Regions from separate parts of the Bacillus sp. Hm123 genome, predicted to be linked through region 4. Evidence: a T-box and tRNA genes for the amino acid it is inferred to sense, from the RefSeq annotation. Region 4 holds a T-box; the other regions hold tRNA genes.

Region 1 (3,160 bases), 160 kb from region 4:
ACTGCGGAATAAAATGGGCCTGAATGGACTTGAACCATCGACCTCACGCTTATCAGGCGTGCGCTCTAACCAGCTGAGCTACAGGCCCTTAAATATGAGTTGGAGCGGGTGATGGGAATCGAACCCACGACATCAGCTTGGAAGGCTGAGGTTTTACCATTAAACTACACCCGCATTAACAAATGGTGGCTCAGGACGGAATCGAACCGCCGACACATGGATTTTCAGTCCATTGCTCTACCAACTGAGCTACTGAGCCAAGATTATTATGTATAAATGGCGGTCCGGACGGGACTCGAACCCGCGACCTCCTGCGTGACAGGCAGGCATTCTAACCAACTGAACTACCGGACCATTTATTGCGGGGACAGGATTTGAACCTGCGACCTTCGGGTTATGAGCCCGACGAGCTACCATACTGCTCCACCCCGCGGCGATATAAATAAAAATTAATGAAATATGGCGGAGGAAGAGGGATTCGAACCCCCGCGCGGTTTAACCCGCCTGTCGGTTTTCAAGACCGATCCCTTCAGCCAGACTTGGGTATTCCTCCATATTTGTACAAGTGGTGGACCTTGCAGGACTCGAACCTGCGACCGGACGGTTATGAGCCGTCTGCTCTAACCAACTGAGCTAAAGGTCCTTTTAAGTGGCGGCGGAGGGGATCGAACCCCCGACCTCACGGGTATGAACCGTACGCTCTAGCCAGCTGAGCTACACCGCCATGTATTGTATAATTAAATTGGTGGAGCCTAGCGGGATCGAACCGCTGACCTCCTGCGTGCAAAGCAGGCGCTCTCCCAGCTGAGCTAAGGCCCCATATAATTTTAAAGTGGTCGGGAAGACAGGATTCGAACCTGCGACCCCTTGGTCCCAAACCAAGTGCTCTACCAAGCTGAGCTACTTCCCGAAAACTAATATATGTATTAATGGCGCGCCCGAGAGGAGTCGAACCCCTAACCTTTTGATCCGTAGTCAAACGCTCTATCCAATTGAGCTACGGGCGCATAAAAGTGGTGCCGAGGACCGGAATCGAACCGGTACGGTAGTCACCTACCGCAGGATTTTAAGTCCTGTGCGTCTGCCAGTTCCGCCACCCCGGCACTTTTATGGAGCGGAAGACGGGATTCGAACCCGCGACCCCCACCTTGGCAAGGTGGTGTTCTACCACTGAACTACTTCCGCACTTGAACAGGATGTTCTGACTTCTGTGTTTGTCACAGGACGTAACAGATACTAACAGAATATCATTAAAACGATGCGGGTGAAGGGAGTCGAACCCCCACGCCTCGCGGCGCCAGATCCTAAGTCTGGTGCGTCTGCCAATTCCGCCACACCCGCATAAAAGTGAGCCATGAAGGACTCGAACCTTCGACCCTCTGATTAAAAGTCAGATGCTCTACCAACTGAGCTAATGGCTCAAAATAATATTTTAAAAAATGGTGCCGGCAAGAGGACTTGAACCCCCAACCTACTGATTACAAGTCAGTTGCTCTACCAGTTGAGCTACACCGGCTTATCAAAGAATTGATGGTGGAGGATGACGGGATCGAACCGCCGACCCCCTGCTTGTAAGGCAGGTGCTCTCCCAGCTGAGCTAATCCTCCGAATTTTGCCTGGCAACGTCCTACTCTCACAGGGGGAAACCCCCAACTACCATCGGCGCTGAAGAGCTTAACTTCCGTGTTCGGTATGGGAACGGGTGTGACCTCTTCGCTATCGCCACCAGACTTTTCAAGACATTTATTATTATAGCATAATAATTATCTTTTGCAAGAACTTTTTTGTTCTTTCAAAACTGGATAATAAGTATTGTAACCTTGCAATTCGCCTATTGGTGTATCTATTTCTAGCTCTGGCTCCTAGACATTCGAGTCAAATAACCTGCCGCTTACAAGACTAACGTCTTTCCAGCGTCAGAACATTTGCTTGTCATGTCTGAACAGTCGCCTCTGCTTTATGATCTAGCTCTAACTGCCAGACTCTCGGTCATAAGCCGTCACGCTTTTGTGGCAAAGAACGCCACTTCAGCGGTCCGTCTAATGCCTGCCGAGTCTAAACGGCAGTTTCCGCTTTTCTTGGTTAAGTCCTCGATCGATTAGTATTCGTCAGCTCCACATGTCGCCACGCTTCCACCTCGAACCTATCTACCTGATCATCTTTCAGGGATCTTACTAGCTTGCGCTATGGGAAATCTCATCTTGAGGGGGGCTTCATGCTTAGATGCTTTCAGCACTTATCCCGTCCGCACATAGCTACCCAGCGATGCCTTTGGCAAGACAACTGGTACACCAGCGGTGCGTCCATCCCGGTCCTCTCGTACTAAGGACAGCTCCTCTCAAATTTCCTGCGCCCGCGACGGATAGGGACCGAACTGTCTCACGACGTTCTGAACCCAGCTCGCGTACCGCTTTAATGGGCGAACAGCCCAACCCTTGGGACCGACTACAGCCCCAGGATGCGATGAGCCGACATCGAGGTGCCAAACCTCCCCGTCGATGTGGACTCTTGGGGGAGATAAGCCTGTTATCCCCGGGGTAGCTTTTATCCGTTGAGCGATGGCCCTTCCATGCGGAACCACCGGATCACTAAGCCCGACTTTCGTCCCTGCTCGACTTGTAGGTCTCGCAGTCAAGCTCCCTTGTGCCTTTACACTCTGCGAATGATTTCCAACCATTCTGAGGGAACCTTTGGGCGCCTCCGTTACTTTTTAGGAGGCGACCGCCCCAGTCAAACTGCCCACCTGACACTGTCTCCCACCCCGATCAGGGGTGCGGGTTAGAAGTTCAACACAGCCAGGGTAGTATCCCACCAACGCCTCCACGTAAGCTGGCGCTCACGCTTCAAAGGCTCCTACCTATCCTGTACAAGCTGTGCCAAAATTCAATATCAGGCTACAGTAAAGCTCCACGGGGTCTTTCCGTCCTGTCGCGGGTAACCTGCATCTTCACAGGTACTATAATTTCACCGAGTCTCTCGTTGAGACAGTGCCCAGATCGTTACGCCTTTCGTGCGGGTCGGAACTTACCCGACAAGGAATTTCGCTACCTTAGGACCGTTATAGTTACGGCCGCCGTTTACTGGGGCTTCGGTTCACACCTTCGCTTACGCTAAGCGCTCCCCTTAACCTTCCAGCACCGGGCAGGCGTCAGCCCCTATA
Region 2 (3,160 bases), 1.6 Mb from region 4:
TCGTAATTCATTGTTCTTCTCCTTTCAGAGAACGATTCATTTGCTAAGGCATTATTCCACACAACAGTAAAAAACGCAATGTTTTATTCTAAAGAACAAAACATTGCGTTAATAGCAATATGTATGGAGCGGGTGATGAGAATCGAACTCACGACATCAGCTTGGAAGGCTGAGGTTTTACCATTAAACTACACCCGCATCAAAGCTTATTTCTCTTGACTGAACATTTAATATTCTACATTAAAAACCATTTAAGGTCAATAGTTTTTTTAATTTAAATGAGATTTAAAAATAAAAAAAACCTGCCTTTGCAGGTAAGCAAAGCCTATATCGTGTCTACTTTTTTAGCTTTAAGAAATTTGAAGTAGGTTATAATAGCGGACACGAATGAAAACAAAGCAATTATTTTTAATACACGAAAAGGATTCACCCCTATTTGAGAACCAAAAATGCCAGGTATACTTGCACCAGTTAGTAGTAAAGAAACGACCCCTAAAGCAATGAAGCCACAAATATAAATCTTTGCTTTTTTTAGATTCATTTTTTACACCTCCTTTTATCATGTATACGATTAAATTCCTGAAATATACTCCATTTATCATTCCTCTTACAATCTACTTATTATGATTCATATAACTTTATATTCACACAAAAACCGCTCAGTGCCTGGATATTTCTCACCTAAGCTCGTTATCTCAAATCCATATTTCCGATAAAACTCCACTGCATCTTTATCTGTTTCAGCAAAAATAAAACTTAACGAGTATGTATCACAAATATACTTAATCATTTTACTTCCAATCATCTTCCCTCTTTTATTTGGAAATACCGCAATATGTTTTATTTCGCACTTATTCGAACAAACAAACTCAATCCCGATACAACCAACCATTAATCCTTCCAACTCAAACGTATATAACTTTCGATTTAACGACTGTATGTATGTTTCATACTCTCGACTAATTTTTTCTCTCGAAGTTGCATAAGATAAAAGCACATTTATTATTGGATCAATGTTCTTAAATATAATCTCTTTCATCACTACACACCTTTCATTTATGTTTTTAATACCCTAGATCTTCACACACCTAAAAAATACTATACCACCTTTAATAAGTTTGAGAGCATCCTCAAAACAGAAGATTCGTCAAAGTAATACCTTTATACATGTCTATAAAGACTCTCAATGTAGAACTTCATCATTATGAGCAAAAAAGACACCTACTAACGATAGTAGATGTCTTTAAATGCCGTTATATCAACGTTTTATAATACCGGTGGTCGGGGTCGAACCGACACTCCTCACGGAACACGATTTTGAGTCGTGCGCGTCTGCCAATTCCGCCACACCGGCAAATTATGGAGGCGGCAACCGGATTTGAACCGGTGGTGAAGGTTTTGCAGACCTCTGCCTTACCACTTGGCTATGCCGCCATAAAGATGTACTGGAGCGGAAGACGGGATTCGAACCCGCGACCCCCACCTTGGCAAGGTGGTGTTCTACCACTGAACTACTTCCGCAAACTGGGCTAGAAGGATTCGAACCTTCGCGTGACGGAATCAAAATCCGCTGCCTTACCGCTTGGCTATAGCCCATTAATTAAATATGGGGCGACCGAGGGGAATCGAACCCCCGAATGTCGGAACCACAATCCGATGCGTTAACCACTTCGCCACGATCGCCATAATTTTTATGAATTTTACTTGGCAGGGGCAGTAGGAATCGAACCCACACTGGAGGTTTTGGAGACCTCTGTTCTACCGTTAAACTATGCCCCTATAAAACTGGTGGAGGGGGACGGATTCGAACCGCCGAACCCTGAGGGAGCGGATTTACAGTCCGCCGCGTTTAGCCACTTCGCTACCCCTCCATATATTAAAAAGTGGTGCCGGCGAGAGGACTTGAACCCCCAACCTACTGATTACAAGTCAGTTGCTCTACCAATTGAGCTACACCGGCAATAAAGGTGGCTCAGGACGGAATCGAACCGCCGACACATGGATTTTCAGTCCATTGCTCTACCAACTGAGCTACTGAGCCAAGATTATTATATAAATGGCGGTCCGGACGGGACTCGAACCCGCGACCTCCTGCGTGACAGGCAGGCATTCTAACCAACTGAACTACCGGACCATTTATTGCGGGGACAGGATTTGAACCTGCGACCTTCGGGTTATGAGCCCGACGAGCTACCAGACTGCTCCACCCCGCGACGATACTAATTTATTAATGGTGGAGGATGACGGGATCGAACCGCCGACCCCCTGCTTGTAAGGCAGGTGCTCTCCCAGCTGAGCTAATCCTCCATATGGTGACCCGTACGGGATTCGAACCCGTGTTACCGCCGTGAAAGGGCGGTGTCTTAACCGCTTGACCAACGGGCCTATTTTTATTATGTATAAATGGCGGAGAGCAAGGGATTTGAACCCTTGAGGCAGCGTTAACCGCCTACACGATTTCCAATCGTGCTCCTTCGGCCACTCGGACAGCTCTCCTAAATGGCTCCGCAGGTAAGATTCGAACTTACGACCGATCGGTTAACAGCCGATTGCTCTACCACTGAGCTACTGCGGAATATCCGCCTGGCAACGTCCTACTCTCACAGGGGGAAACCCCCAACTACCATCGGCGCTGAAGAGCTTAACTTCCGTGTTCGGTATGGGAACGGGTGTGACCTCTTCGCTATCGCCACCAGACTTTTCAAGACATTTATTATTATAACATAATAATGATCTTTTGCAAGAACTTTTTTGTTCTTTCAAAACTGGATAATAAGTATTGTAACCTTGCAAATCGCCTAGGAAAAGTCCTCGATCGATTAGTATTCGTCAGCTCCACGTGTCGCCACGCTTCCACCTCGAACCTATCTACCTGATCATCTTTCAGGGATCTTACTAGCTTGCGCTATGGGAAATCTCATCTTGAGGGGGGCTTCATGCTTAGATGCTTTCAGCACTTATCCCGTCCGCACATAGCTACCCAGCGATGCCTTTGGCAAGACAACTGGTACACCAGCGGTGCGTCCATCCCGGTCCTCTCGTACTAAGGACAGCTCCTCTCAAATTTCCTGCGCCCGCGACGGATAGGGACCGAACTGTCTCACGACGTTCTGAACCCAGCTCGCGTACCGCTTTAATGGGCGAACAGCCCAACCCTTGG
Region 3 (3,160 bases), 1.3 Mb from region 4:
ATGCCCCTATCAAAACTGGTGGAGGGGGACGGATTCGAACCGCCGAACCCTGAGGGAGCGGATTTACAGTCCGCCGCGTTTAGCCACTTCGCTACCCCTCCATATTTTAATTTAAAAAGGCATATATTAAAAAAATGGTGGCTCAGGACGGAATCGAACCGCCGACACATGGATTTTCAGTCCATTGCTCTACCAACTGAGCTACTGAGCCAAGAATATTATATAAATGGCGGTCCGGACGGGACTCGAACCCGCGACCTCCTGCGTGACAGGCAGGCATTCTAACCAACTGAACTACCGGACCATTTATTGCGGGGACAGGATTTGAACCTGCGACCTTCGGGTTATGAGCCCGACGAGCTACCAGACTGCTCCACCCCGCGACGTTATGGATAAAATATGGCGGAGGAAGAGGGATTCGAACCCCCGCGCGGTTTAACCCGCCTGTCGGTTTTCAAGACCGATCCCTTCAGCCAGACTTGGGTATTCCTCCATATTTCAATAGCGGCGGAGGGGATCGAACCCCCGACCTCACGGGTATGAACCGTACGCTCTAGCCAGCTGAGCTACACCGCCATGTATTGTATATTAAATTGGTGGAGCCTAGCGGGATCGAACCGCTGACCTCCTGCGTGCAAAGCAGGCGCTCTCCCAGCTGAGCTAAGGCCCCATGTCGTTATTTTTAGAGCTTCAAATGGTCGGGAAGACAGGATTCGAACCTGCGACCCCTTGGTCCCAAACCAAGTGCTCTACCAAGCTGAGCTACTTCCCGCTTGAATAATTAATGGCGCGCCCGAGAGGAGTCGAACCCCTAACCTTTTGATCCGTAGTCAAACGCTCTATCCAATTGAGCTACGGGCGCATAAAAGTGGTGCCGAGGACCGGAATCGAACCGGTACGGTAGTCACCTACCGCAGGATTTTAAGTCCTGTGCGTCTGCCAGTTCCGCCACCCCGGCATTTTTATGGAGCGGAAGACGGGATTCGAACCCGCGACCCCCACCTTGGCAAGGTGGTGTTCTACCACTGAACTACTTCCGCGCTTGAACAAGATATTCTGAATTATGTTTTCATCATAAGATGTAACAAATTTTAACAGAATACCGTTACAATGATGCGGGTGAAGGGAGTCGAACCCCCACGCCTCGCGGCGCCAGATCCTAAGTCTGGTGCGTCTGCCAATTCCGCCACACCCGCATAAAAGTGAGCCATGAAGGACTCGAACCTTCGACCCTCTGATTAAAAGTCAGATGCTCTACCAACTGAGCTAATGGCTCAAAATAATATTTTTAAAAGTGGTGCCGGCAAGAGGACTTGAACCCCCAACCTACTGATTACAAGTCAGTTGCTCTACCAGTTGAGCTACACCGGCATACGTAAGTAATTCATGGTGGAGGATGACGGGATCGAACCGCCGACCCCCTGCTTGTAAGGCAGGTGCTCTCCCAGCTGAGCTAATCCTCCAAATGGTGACCCGTACGGGATTCGAACCCGTGTTACCGCCGTGAAAGGGCGGTGTCTTAACCGCTTGACCAACGGGCCTACTTTAATCGCCTGGCAACGTCCTACTCTCACAGGGGGAACCCCCCAACTACCATCGGCGCTGAAGAGCTTAACTTCCGTGTTCGGTATGGGAACGGGTGTGACCTCTTCGCTATCGCCACCAGACTATAAAGTTTGAAAGAGTTGTTCTTTCAAAACTGGATAATAAGTATTGTAACCTTGCAAATCGCCTAGGAAAAGTCCTCGATCGATTAGTATTCGTCAGCTCCACGTGTCGCCACGCTTCCACCTCGAACCTATCTACCTGATCATCTTTCAGGGATCTTACTAGCTTGCGCTATGGGAAATCTCATCTTGAGGGGGGCTTCATGCTTAGATGCTTTCAGCACTTATCCCGTCCGCACATAGCTACCCAGCGATGCCTTTGGCAAGACAACTGGTACACCAGCGGTGCGTCCATCCCGGTCCTCTCGTACTAAGGACAGCTCCTCTCAAATTTCCTGCGCCCGCGACGGATAGGGACCGAACTGTCTCACGACGTTCTGAACCCAGCTCGCGTACCGCTTTAATGGGCGAACAGCCCAACCCTTGGGACCGACTACAGCCCCAGGATGCGATGAGCCGACATCGAGGTGCCAAACCTCCCCGTCGATGTGGACTCTTGGGGGAGATAAGCCTGTTATCCCCGGGGTAGCTTTTATCCGTTGAGCGATGGCCCTTCCATGCGGAACCACCGGATCACTAAGCCCGACTTTCGTCCCTGCTCGACTTGTAGGTCTCGCAGTCAAGCTCCCTTGTGCCTTTACACTCTGCGAATGATTTCCAACCATTCTGAGGGAACCTTTGGGCGCCTCCGTTACTTTTTAGGAGGCGACCGCCCCAGTCAAACTGCCCACCTGACACTGTCTCCCACCCCGATCAGGGGTGCGGGTTAGAAGTTCAACACAGCCAGGGTAGTATCCCACCAACGCCTCCACGTAAGCTGGCGCTCACGCTTCAAAGGCTCCTACCTATCCTGTACAAGCTGTGCCAAAATTCAATATCAGGCTACAGTAAAGCTCCACGGGGTCTTTCCGTCCTGTCGCGGGTAACCTGCATCTTCACAGGTACTATAATTTCACCGAGTCTCTCGTTGAGACAGTGCCCAGATCGTTACGCCTTTCGTGCGGGTCGGAACTTACCCGACAAGGAATTTCGCTACCTTAGGACCGTTATAGTTACGGCCGCCGTTTACTGGGGCTTCGGTTCACACCTTCGCTTACGCTAAGCGCTCCCCTTAACCTTCCAGCACCGGGCAGGCGTCAGCCCCTATACTTCGCCTTGCGGCTTCGCAGAGACCTGTGTTTTTGCTAAACAGTCGCCTGGGCCTATTCACTGCGGCTCCTCGGGGCTATTCACCCCAAAGAGCACCCCTTCTCCCGAAGTTACGGGGTCATTTTGCCGAGTTCCTTAACGAGAGTTCACTCGCTCACCTTAGGATTCTCTCCTCGCCTACCTGTGTCGGTTTGCGGTACGGGCACCTTTTACCTCGCTAGAGGCTTTTCTTGGCAGTGTGGAATCAGGAACTTCGGTACTATATTTCCCTCGCCGTCACAGCTCCGCCTTGATGATGACGGGATTTGCCTCGTCATCGGCCTAACTGCTTGGACGCGCATTTC
Region 4 (3,160 bases):
ATTTCAGGTAGCTTGCCATCGAAATCGGATTTAAAGGTCATTGAAGATGTGATGTTCCAGCATAAATTGCCAGCCGGTGTTGTCAATGTGCTCATTCAATATGTTCTTCTGAAAACCGATATGAAAATGACAAAAAGCTACGTGGAGAAAATCGCCTCTCACTGGGCGCGGAAAAAAGTAAAAACAGTGAAAGATGCGATGGAGTTGGCGAAAAGCGAGCACCGCCAATATTTAGACTGGGCGCAAAATAAAAAACAACCGAGCAAAAAAGCAGCGATTCGCACGGAAAAGCTACCTGAATGGTTTCATGAAACGGCAGAGGCGGATAAGCCTGTAGTGAATGAGTCCACTAATGTAGAAGCGAAAAGGCGTGAATTAGAACAGAAGATTAAAAATAGTCGATTGAAGAGGCAGGTGAAACAAAATGAAGAAAATTGATGAAACGATGAAAAGGTTAATGAGTTCCTCTGATTTTCAAACACGTTATGAGAATATGAGAAGCGAAATTTTAAACACTCCATCCATTCAGCAATTTATCAAGGAGCATGAACAAGAGATTTCATCGAACATGATCAATAAAAATTTAATGAAATTATACGAATATAAATCGCAAAGTTTTTCCTGTGATAAATGCCCAAACCTTGATGGCTGTATCAATGTCATGAAAGGCTTTGAACCGAAGCTTGTGTGGCGTCGGGGAGCTATTGATATTGATTACCATCGTTGTCCGCGCAAAATTCGTGACGACGAAAAACGCAAAAATGAGAAGTTAATCGATAGTATTTACGTACCGAAAGATATTTTGCATGCGACGTTCACGAATTTAGACTTGCAAGATCCTGATCGTTGGCAAGCGATTGAAGCAGCACAGCACTTTACCGAAGCATATGCGAAAGATCCACACGCGAAAGGTTTGTTTATTCATGGACCGTTCGGTGTAGGGAAATCATACTTGCTTGGGGCGATCGCTAATGATTTGGCAGAAATAAATGTTTCCTCACTTATCGTTTATTTCCCAGAATTCATTCGCGAAATGAAGCAATCTTTTAATGATCAGTCGATGAATAGTAAGCTAGAGGTCGTGAAAAAAGCACCGGTGTTAATGCTTGACGATATCGGAGCGGAATCTATGTCTAGCTGGATGCGCGATGATATTCTTGGGACGATTTTGCAATTTCGGATGCTAGAAGGACTGCCGACTTTCTTTACGTCTAACTTTAGTTATGCTGAATTAGAGCACCATTTAACGTACTCGCAGCGTGGAGAAAAGGAAGAGCTAAAAGCGAAACGAGTGATGGAGCGAATTCGCTATTTAACGGCGCCGGTGGAAATGAAAGGTCAGAATCGTCGGAAATAATGAACAAGCCCTATTGATTTTCATGTAAGGAAGTTCTATAATAACGTACATACATGATAAATATCGACAGGTTATGACGAGGACACGAGTTTTTTTTACGGTTTTCAGAGAGGGAGAGCTAGGCTGAAACTTTCCTAACACGAAAAAAACACTTACCACCTCTGAACCACGGCCGTGAACGCAAGCCTTGCTAGTAATGGACCGCCGGCAGCAGCCGTTATCTGAACTGGAGATTTCAACATTTTTTGTTGAAAAAGTAGGGTGGAATCGCGATTAAAACCTCGTCCCTTCATTAAATTGAAGGGATGGGGTTTTTTTATTTTTTATGAAAAAGAAGGAGTTGGAAGTAATGTCTGACATGATGAAAATTACATTCCCTGATGGGTCCATCAAGGAGTTTCCTAAAGGAACGACAACAGAAGAAATTGCTCAATCAATTAGCCCGGGGCTAAGAAAAAAAGCATTAGCTGGTAAAGTGAGTGGTCAATTATTTGATTTACGCACACCGATTGCCGAGGATGGCAGTTTAGAAATTGTGACACCAGACCATGAAGATGCGTTAGAAATTTTGCGTCACAGCACAGCGCATTTAATGGCTCAAGCGGTTAAACGGATCTACGGCGCAGAAAATGTGAAATTAGGTGTTGGTCCAGTTATCGAAGGTGGATTTTATTACGATATCGATTTAGATGAATCGATATCAGCAGAAGATTTGCCGAAAATAGAAAAAGAAATGAAGAAAATCATCGGCGAAAATATTGAAGTGGTTCGCAAAGAAGTGAGTCGCAATGAAGCGCTGAAGTTTTATCAAGAAATTGGCGATGAATACAAAATTGAACTACTTGATGCGATTCCTGAAGAGGAAACAGTGACGATGTATGAGCAAGGTGACTTTATCGACCTTTGCCGTGGCGTTCACGTTCCGTCTACTAACAAAATTAAAGAATTTAAGCTACTAAGCATTGCCGGTGCGTACTGGCGTGGAGATAGCAATAATAAAATGCTACAACGTATTTATGGTACAGCGTTCTTCACAAAAGAAGATTTGAAAAAACATTTGCAAATGCTAGAAGAAGCGAAAGAGCGTGACCACCGTAAAATCGGTAAAGAGTTAAATTTATTTATGAATTCAATGAAAGTTGGTCAAGGTTTGCCGATGTGGTTACCGAAAGGCGCAACGATTCGTCGTATCGTCGAACGTTACATCGTTGATAAAGAGGAAAAACTTGGCTACGATCACGTGTATACACCAGTCATGGGTAGCATTGAACTTTATAAAACGAGCGGTCACTTAGATCACTATCAAGATAGTATGTTCCCGGTAATGGAAATGGACAATGAACAGTTGTTCCTTCGTCCGATGAACTGCCCGCATCATATGATGATTTATAAAAATGGCATTCATTCGTATCGTCAATTACCGATTCGTATTGCTGAACTTGGTACGATGCACCGTTATGAAATGTCAGGAGCGCTTTCAGGACTTCAACGTGTACGAGGTATGACATTGAATGATGCCCATATTTTCGTTCGCCCTGACCAAATTAAAGAAGAGCTTAAACGTGTCGTTCAATTAATTCTTGAAGTATATAAAGACTTCGATTTAAATGACTACTCTTTCCGTTTATCTTATCGTGATCCGGCTGATACAGAGAAGTATTATGACGATGACCAAATGTGGGAAAAAGCACAAGGTATGTTGAAGGAAGCGATGGATGAGCTTGGTCTTGAATATTATGAAGCAGAGGGCGAAGCAGCATTCTATGGTCCGAAGCTAGATGTGATGGTGAAAACAGCATTAGG

What was found. The T-box of region 4 lies ahead of thrS (threonine--tRNA ligase). A T-box ahead of a tRNA ligase gene usually reads a tRNA of that ligase, here a tRNA-Thr.
Region 1: it encodes a tRNA-Thr, which carries the amino acid that the T-box ahead of thrS (threonine--tRNA ligase) is inferred to sense. The anticodon was not compared.
Region 2: it encodes a tRNA-Thr, which carries the amino acid that the T-box ahead of thrS (threonine--tRNA ligase) is inferred to sense. The anticodon was not compared.
Region 3: it encodes a tRNA-Thr, which carries the amino acid that the T-box ahead of thrS (threonine--tRNA ligase) is inferred to sense. The anticodon was not compared.

The regions. Positions count from the first base shown of each region.
Region 1 covers NZ_CM200277.1:2,679,141-2,682,300, forward strand. The annotation lists tRNA gene ACSVDJ_RS13910 (tRNA-Asn) at 1-8, opposite strand, end outside; tRNA gene ACSVDJ_RS13915 (tRNA-Ile) at 15-88, opposite strand; tRNA gene ACSVDJ_RS13920 (tRNA-Gly) at 101-174, opposite strand; tRNA gene ACSVDJ_RS13925 (tRNA-Phe) at 184-259, opposite strand; tRNA gene ACSVDJ_RS13930 (tRNA-Asp) at 278-354, opposite strand; tRNA gene ACSVDJ_RS13935 (tRNA-Met) at 360-433, opposite strand; tRNA gene ACSVDJ_RS13940 (tRNA-Ser) at 461-553, opposite strand; tRNA gene ACSVDJ_RS13945 (tRNA-Ile) at 567-643, opposite strand; tRNA gene ACSVDJ_RS13950 (tRNA-Met) at 651-724, opposite strand; tRNA gene ACSVDJ_RS13955 (tRNA-Ala) at 744-819, opposite strand; tRNA gene ACSVDJ_RS13960 (tRNA-Pro) at 834-910, opposite strand; tRNA gene ACSVDJ_RS13965 (tRNA-Arg) at 931-1,007, opposite strand; tRNA gene ACSVDJ_RS13970 (tRNA-Leu) at 1,015-1,103, opposite strand; tRNA gene ACSVDJ_RS13975 (tRNA-Gly) at 1,111-1,185, opposite strand; tRNA gene ACSVDJ_RS13980 (tRNA-Leu) at 1,260-1,341, opposite strand; tRNA gene ACSVDJ_RS13985 (tRNA-Lys) at 1,349-1,421, opposite strand; tRNA gene ACSVDJ_RS13990 (tRNA-Thr) at 1,441-1,516, opposite strand; tRNA gene ACSVDJ_RS13995 (tRNA-Val) at 1,532-1,607, opposite strand; rRNA gene rrf (5S ribosomal RNA) at 1,615-1,730, opposite strand; rRNA gene ACSVDJ_RS14005 (23S ribosomal RNA) at 2,079-3,160, opposite strand, start outside.
Region 2 covers NZ_CM200277.1:889,726-892,885, reverse strand. The annotation lists gene queG (tRNA epoxyqueuosine(34) reductase QueG) at 1-11, opposite strand, end outside; tRNA gene ACSVDJ_RS04670 (tRNA-Gly) at 125-198, opposite strand; gene ACSVDJ_RS04665 (hypothetical protein) at 326-541, opposite strand; gene ACSVDJ_RS04660 (GNAT family N-acetyltransferase) at 629-1,039, opposite strand; tRNA gene ACSVDJ_RS04655 (tRNA-Leu) at 1,273-1,354, opposite strand; tRNA gene ACSVDJ_RS04650 (tRNA-Cys) at 1,361-1,434, opposite strand; tRNA gene ACSVDJ_RS04645 (tRNA-Gly) at 1,447-1,521, opposite strand; tRNA gene ACSVDJ_RS04640 (tRNA-Gln) at 1,525-1,596, opposite strand; tRNA gene ACSVDJ_RS04635 (tRNA-His) at 1,608-1,683, opposite strand; tRNA gene ACSVDJ_RS04630 (tRNA-Trp) at 1,706-1,779, opposite strand; tRNA gene ACSVDJ_RS04625 (tRNA-Tyr) at 1,787-1,871, opposite strand; tRNA gene ACSVDJ_RS04620 (tRNA-Thr) at 1,885-1,960, opposite strand; tRNA gene ACSVDJ_RS04615 (tRNA-Phe) at 1,969-2,041, opposite strand; tRNA gene ACSVDJ_RS04610 (tRNA-Asp) at 2,058-2,134, opposite strand; tRNA gene ACSVDJ_RS04605 (tRNA-Met) at 2,140-2,213, opposite strand; tRNA gene ACSVDJ_RS04600 (tRNA-Val) at 2,232-2,307, opposite strand; tRNA gene ACSVDJ_RS04595 (tRNA-Glu) at 2,311-2,385, opposite strand; tRNA gene ACSVDJ_RS04590 (tRNA-Ser) at 2,405-2,496, opposite strand; tRNA gene ACSVDJ_RS04585 (tRNA-Asn) at 2,501-2,575, opposite strand; rRNA gene rrf (5S ribosomal RNA) at 2,582-2,697, opposite strand; rRNA gene ACSVDJ_RS04575 (23S ribosomal RNA) at 2,800-3,160, opposite strand, start outside.
Region 3 covers NZ_CM200277.1:245,038-248,197, reverse strand. The annotation lists tRNA gene ACSVDJ_RS01505 (tRNA-Trp) at 1-8, opposite strand, end outside; tRNA gene ACSVDJ_RS01500 (tRNA-Tyr) at 17-101, opposite strand; tRNA gene ACSVDJ_RS01495 (tRNA-Phe) at 136-211, opposite strand; tRNA gene ACSVDJ_RS01490 (tRNA-Asp) at 228-304, opposite strand; tRNA gene ACSVDJ_RS01485 (tRNA-Met) at 310-383, opposite strand; tRNA gene ACSVDJ_RS01480 (tRNA-Ser) at 401-493, opposite strand; tRNA gene ACSVDJ_RS01475 (tRNA-Met) at 503-576, opposite strand; tRNA gene ACSVDJ_RS01470 (tRNA-Ala) at 595-670, opposite strand; tRNA gene ACSVDJ_RS01465 (tRNA-Pro) at 696-772, opposite strand; tRNA gene ACSVDJ_RS01460 (tRNA-Arg) at 786-862, opposite strand; tRNA gene ACSVDJ_RS01455 (tRNA-Leu) at 870-958, opposite strand; tRNA gene ACSVDJ_RS01450 (tRNA-Gly) at 966-1,040, opposite strand; tRNA gene ACSVDJ_RS01445 (tRNA-Leu) at 1,115-1,196, opposite strand; tRNA gene ACSVDJ_RS01440 (tRNA-Lys) at 1,204-1,276, opposite strand; tRNA gene ACSVDJ_RS01435 (tRNA-Thr) at 1,296-1,371, opposite strand; tRNA gene ACSVDJ_RS01430 (tRNA-Val) at 1,388-1,463, opposite strand; tRNA gene ACSVDJ_RS01425 (tRNA-Glu) at 1,467-1,541, opposite strand; rRNA gene rrf (5S ribosomal RNA) at 1,552-1,667, opposite strand; rRNA gene ACSVDJ_RS01415 (23S ribosomal RNA) at 1,734-3,160, opposite strand, start outside.
Region 4 covers NZ_CM200277.1:2,522,966-2,526,125, reverse strand. The annotation lists gene ACSVDJ_RS13195 (replication initiation and membrane attachment family protein) at 1-438, shown strand, start outside; gene dnaI (primosomal protein DnaI) at 425-1,357, shown strand; T-box leader at 1,422-1,649, shown strand; gene thrS (threonine--tRNA ligase) at 1,707-3,160, shown strand, end outside.